DNA from 2 places in the Paenibacillus sp. FSL H8-0175 genome. Region 2 is predicted to be linked to the other one. Evidence: riboswitches for the same ligand, from Rfam matches in the RefSeq annotation. Region 2 holds a riboswitch; the other holds the start of a gene.
What was found. A riboswitch is a leader RNA that binds a small molecule or an ion and turns the genes downstream of it on or off. The one in region 2 is predicted to bind cyclic di-GMP.
Positions count from the first base shown of each region.

Region 1: linked by a shared signal. The riboswitch ahead of MHH46_RS21480 (thiamine pyrophosphate-binding protein) and the one ahead of MHH46_RS31045 (NPCBM/NEW2 domain-containing protein) in region 2 are both predicted to bind cyclic di-GMP.

Region 1 covers NZ_CP150299.1:4,808,149-4,811,321, forward strand. The annotation lists gene MHH46_RS21470 (YafY family protein) at 1-32, shown strand, start outside; gene MHH46_RS21475 (methyl-accepting chemotaxis protein) at 154-1,404, shown strand; cyclic di-GMP riboswitch class I at 1,579-1,675, shown strand; gene MHH46_RS21480 (thiamine pyrophosphate-binding protein) at 1,831-3,173, shown strand, end outside.
Region 2 covers NZ_CP150299.1:7,000,787-7,003,959, reverse strand. The annotation lists gene MHH46_RS31055 (EAL domain-containing protein) at 1-278, shown strand, start outside; gene MHH46_RS31050 (hypothetical protein) at 395-961, shown strand; cyclic di-GMP riboswitch class I at 1,119-1,205, shown strand; gene MHH46_RS31045 (NPCBM/NEW2 domain-containing protein) at 1,464-3,173, shown strand, end outside.

The sequences.
Region 1 (3,173 bases), 2.2 Mb from region 2:
AAACAATTTCCACAATATATGAGGAATTTTGACATGAATCCTAAATATCTACTACTTAAAGAAGATTTATGACACTTCTCTATAGACCAATGACCTATAAATCCCCTATAATAACACCATTACATAAAATTTAATAAGGGGGACATTTTACCAATGAGCTGGATGCACAAACTTCCGTTAAAACAAAGAATTGTTGCCGGATGTTACCTCGTTGCCGCACTGTTTGCTATTCCTGTCTTAGTTACGTTAATGATTCTAGGTCAATTTCTCGTAGGAATTATACTAGTAGTTGTTCTTGCAGGTCTGACTTTACCTGTTGCTCGCTTCGTGGAGAGAACGCTTACATCATCTTTTGATGATATTGCTAATGTATCTCACAGTATTTCGAAGGGTGATTTCACTAGCAGAGCGGACGAAAATGGTTCAATGGGTGACGTAAGCCGCTCCTTTAACACAATGATTGATAAGCTCAAGAAGATTTTGACCGATGCATCGCAGATCACCCGTCAAGTTATGGATGCAAGCCGCGGAATCGAAGATAAGAACCAGAACCTGAAAATTGTCATGGCACAAGTAGCCTCTTCTTCTACTGAGCTCGCTCTTGGTGCAAATGAAATATCTACGGATATCGCTGATATGACAGAATCCATTAAAGACATTGAAACTAAAGTATCCAATTATACGAACTCCACCAAAGAAATGAACAGACGTTCAATACATACCTTAGAACTTGTCGAGCAAGGGCGCCAATCCGTAGATACACAGGCTGAAGGCATGCGTAAAAACATAGAGGCTACACAAAAAGTGGCTGATACTATTGAAGCTCTCTCACAAAATGCCCGCGGGATTACGATGATCACCAAGACCATCACAGAGATCGCTGAGCAGACCAACCTGCTGTCACTGAATGCCTCCATCGAAGCTGCTCGTGCCGGAGAGCATGGTCGGGGTTTTGCCGTTGTAGCTCAAGAGGTCCGCAAGCTTGCTGAGGAATCTACGGCATCCACAAAAGAAGTATTCGGCTTGGTCCGCAGCATTGAGTCAGATATTAAACAAGCCATCGATAATATCGCCATCAATGAAGAGGTTGTGCAGGTTCAGAATGAAATGATCACTCAATCTGCCCATATTTTCGCACAAATTGTACAAAGCGTGCAGTACATTACCGAGCAAATCTCTTCATTCTCTGCGGAGAGCGATCTTATGCTAGAAAGTGCCTTGAAAATTTCCAGTGCAATTGAGAATATCTCAGCAATCACCGAAGAAACTGCTGCTGGCACGGAAGAGGTATCGGCGGCTATGAATGAACAGATTAATGCCCTGCAGTCTGTTGCAGAAGAAACGGAAAAAATGACCCAGGCCGTATTTAATCTGCAAAAAACCATTCATATCTTTAAATTCTAGTTCAAAACTATCAACTGCCACCTAAGCTGAGTCTTAGGTGGCAGTTTTTTTCGCGAGGCAAAACTTCATCTCTTGGACAAGACTTTCGTCAAATTTCGAGTTTTTTTAGCGGATTATGTTGACAAAAATTAATGAGGAATATATTGTAAAGGAAAATTATTCTTATCAACTATAAATTAATATTGGCAAAATCCTCGAAAGAGGATGACGCAAAACCATGGATCTACAGCCTCATTTTTTCGTTTGAGGCCATGATTGCCAGGTTGCAGAGGAACCAGGACGGCTGAACTATTGTTCAGTCTTAGCGGTGCCTTATGCCACCAACCTGTGCTTACTATAGAGCACAGGTTTTTACTTTTTGAGTATATTGATCTGTCGTATCTATTCGGTAGATTAATAACTAATATATATCAAAAAACTTGTGAGGTGTTTCTTTTGAAGACAGTCGCAGATTACATGGCGGAAGCACTACGTAACCTTGGAGTCACCCATTCTTTTGGGATCATTGGCAAATCCATTTGTCCAATTGTTCTAAAGATGGTGGATTACGGTATTGAATTTATTCCCGGCAGACATGAAGCAAGCTCCGGATTCGAAGCAGCAGGGTATGCGCTGAAAACGGGTAACCTAGGCGTAGCATTTGGTACTTCGGGTCCTGGGGGAACTAACCTGCTTACAGCAGCAGCACATGCGAAAGCTAACAACCTACCTGTCCTATTTATTACCGGCCACCAATCCATTACAGAGCTTGGAATTCCTCAATGTCAGGACTCCACCTCTTTTCTGGCTGATTTAGCTGATATGTTCAGACCTGCCACCTTGTTCAGTAAATTGGTTGAACGTGGGGATCACTTTGGTACTATTTTTAATCATGCGATTTCTGTGGCCCTGACCAAACGGGGTCCTGTTCATCTTTGTATTCCTTTTGATGTACAAACTGAAGTATTGGAAGAATGCAATATAGTAATCCCAGAAAGAGAATCTCTAATTAGTCAAGCTAATATCGATAGAGTCATCGATGCTATTCAAGCTGCTAAGAATCCTTTGATTATTGCGGGTAAAGGAATTAACCGCTCCGGAGCACATAAAGAGCTTGTTCAACTCGCAGAAACTTTTAATATTCCTGTAGTAACATCTCCAGGTGGAAAAGGGGCTATAGTCTGGGATCACCCACTCTATCATGGTCCTATTGGCGTTGGCGGTTCGACCCACGGGGACGATTTATTGAATAAAAGCGATTTATTTATAGTGCTTGGATCACGTTTAAGTGATATGACCATCTGTAATCTTAAACGGGAGAATCATCCAGCAACTTTAATTCAATTTGATATTGATCCAACCTTTGTCGGAAAAATACTATTGTCCAAAACGATACCGGTCACTGGGGACCTGCGCGATAATTTGGTGCACTGCCTAAATCATATTGACCCAAGCACAATCACCAAACGTGAGGCTTTGGCCGATGCGGATTATTCAGAAGAGCTTCCAACCCTCAAGAATCTTTCCCTTGCTTCGGTAATGAGCACTTTAAGTGATTTGATCCCTTATAATAATTCAATTTTCGTTGATGATGGAAGTCATGGATTCCACGCTGCAAAATGGTACAAGGTTAAGAAACCGGGCAGCTTTGTTTTTGATGCGTATTTTGCTTGCATGGGTAATTCGATCGGCATGGCTATTGGTGCAAAAGTTGCAGCTCCTGAAGAAACTGTCCTCTGCATTACAGGTGATGGTTGTTTCATGATGCTCGGCGCTGAGATTAACACCGC
Region 2 (3,173 bases):
TAGATGATGTTGGTGAGGGCTTCAGCACGATCGAGATGTTATTGGAGCTTAAACCCCATTACATGAAGCTGGATATGAAATATGTTCAGGGTGTGTCCAGCGATCTGAACAAACAGAAAATAGCAAAGCAATTTTTAGAAAAAGCTTTAGAAATCCAATCCGTTCCTTTAGCAGAAGGTGTGGAGTTTAGAGAGGACTTTGAATGGCTTAAGCAGAGTGGTTATCAGTTGTTTCAGGGCTATTTATTTGGAAAGCCTGATCCTATTCCCAAACAGTAATCCTAATGAGTATATATCCGTCCAGAGGATGAGATGAATTTCAGGTCAGAGTCTGAGTACAGCCAACCCCCGGGGTTGTATAATTTAGGTAATTTGAAAAGGGGGACGGGATAGATATGAAATGGCATCAATTTGTAACGCGCTGGGCGGATTCTAGGGGCTTTGATGGACGAGAGATTGATTATCAATGGCCTTCTCCCTCATTTCCGGTCATCAGTATTCGCAGTAATCTAGGGCGATACTCAGGTCAAGCGTATGGCCGTGGAGGTAAACCCCGTGTGAAGACAGCCGTTGGATTAATCGCTATTGGAGATGTAGCTGTTGGCTTGATTTCCATAGGTGCGATAAGCGTGGGCGTATTATCCTTAGGAGCAATATCACTGGGAATGTGGTTAGCGATCGGAGCAATAGCACTTAGCTGGCTTGGCTTCGCAGTGGGAGCGATTGCGATTGCAGGCGTGGCTGTAGGAGCGATCGCAATCGCGGAAAAAGCGTTGGGGGCCATCGCCATAGGGGATACGGCGTTTGGTGCGATAGCGATAGGCAGGATCGCTGGGGGTGCCATAGCTATCGGACAATGGGCATATGGTGTAATCGTAGTTGGCGAACATGGTTTCGGATTAATTCCCGTCACGGGCGATGTGTGGAATTGGTTCCGGGGTTTGTTTGGATCGGAGAGTTAAGTAGACCTACAGTCCTAAAGGATGTCCTTCTCTTCCGGGATAGTCGATAAATAATATCTATCACATAAGAAAAACTAATTGCAATTACCTATACTCATTTCATACCAATTAATCATGCGATCAGATCTAGGCTTATGTTACTCTTTGAATGTATTCGAAACTTCATAGGCAAACCTATGGAAATGTAGGGACGCAAAGCTATAGGGACTAAGGTTATCATAACTATTGTCAGCCAGCTGCCAAAGAGTGCGTAACGCTTTTTGTTAAAATATAAGAAAGTATAAGTTATAAAACTATACTTAATATCTTATATTTCTCGCTTAAACGCTTACCGTCCTTATAAGGACGCCGAAGGCGTTTATGCTTGTTAAGGTTTAATAAAAATTAAGTCTTAATTTTTAGGCGACTTTATACGCAATCAAGCTACTCTTTTGGGGTAGTTTTTTTTGTGCCCATTTTTGGGCACTGGAGAGATTCATATGACATCTGGGGGTAAGAAGAGATGAAGAAAATGATTGCGATCGCTACATCGGCGGCCATGTTGGCCAGTTTTTCGAGTGAGGCAGGTTATGCTTTAGCAAGTGAGGCAAGCAAGGTAAATGTAACAAAAACAGTGGCGCAAAGTAAGGTTAACTTATTAAGCAACGCCTCGGTTATTCCGTTTGAGCTGTACGGCAAGGATGCTCTAAATGCCTATAATGAGGTTTTTAGAATGAATCCAGCAAATATTAAATCCATCACAAATAACGGTGGCAACTACTCAGGCTCGCCTATAGCTAAGGCTATGGATGGGGATATGAGCACGCATTGGGAGACTGGCAAACCGAATAGTTCAACGTTTACGAATGAGGTTGTGTTTGTTTTCAATGAGTCCACTGAATTAAATAGAATGGTATACGCGGCTAGGCAATCCGGTGCGAAAGGTAAAGGTTTTGCTCAAGAATTTGATATCTACGGCTCCACTACCGATGCGGGTGATTTTACGCTCGTGTCTTCTGGAGAATATACAGGCTCAACCGGTGATGTAGTGGAGATTCAGTTCGCACCTACGGCTTTTAAGAGACTTAAATTTGTCTTCAAAAAAGCGAACCAAGATTGGGCGAGTGCGGCTGAGTTTTCTTTTTATAAAGAGGATAGTGTCTCTGCTAAAATGAAAAAATTATTTACAGATGATACCTTGAGCCAAGTTAGTGCTGCCTTTAATACGACAGAGAAATTAACAGCTTTAGAGAATGAAGTGCAGGCACATCCACTGTATGCGCAGTTTAAAGAAGAGATAGAGAATGCAAAGATCCTTTTGAAGAACCATCAGGTAGAGGCAACGGCAGCCAAGGTTTCGAAGCTAAAAGGGTATGGAACAGCCTATGAAAATGCCTATAGCCAAGCTTATAGAATGCCGAATGCAAACGTATCAAAAGTAACGGTGAACGGTGGAAGCTACCCAGGTACGAAGCCTGAATATATGCTGGATGACCAGCCCACTACGCATTGGGAAACGAACAAAAACAATGATGCAAGCTTCACGAATGAAGTCGTGTTTGAACTAGCGCAAGCGGAAGTGCTGGACAGAGTGGCTTTTTTGGCTAGAGATAACCGCAAAGGATTCCCAGAGGCTTTTGAAATCTATGCATCAGAGACGAGTAAAGGAGAGACCTTCCAACTTGTATCTAGCGGAACCGCGATTAGTACCAATGACTTTCTGGAATTTAAATTCGAACCGACGAAGTTTAAAAGATTAAAATTTAAGTTCACAAAAGCTAATATCAACAGACCTTTTGCGGCTGAATTTAGATTTTATACAGAAGATAAAGTAAGCGAAGCTGTAAATGGTATTTTCACAGATGGAACGATGAGTGCGGTTGTGCCTGCTTATAATAGCGTCGAAGCAATCAACGAATTAGAAGAAGCGGCAAAAGTACATCCGCTCTATCCAATCCTGAAAGATTCTTTGGATTTAGCTAAGAGGCTAGTGAATGGTGAAGTTCAAACCGAAGGCACCATCATTGAGGCGGAACAACGTGGAGATATGAAAAAGCATGCGCAGGAAAACCTGAGAATTGGTTTTGGTACGAACAACCAGCCTACAGGTCTCGTTGCAATGCCTGGAGATACGATCAACGTTTATGTGGATGCAGCTTCTAACGATAAGCTACCTTCTTTAGTCTTTTCTCAACAAGAGGCCGCTTGGAATGTTTGGGCTAGAGGTGTGCAA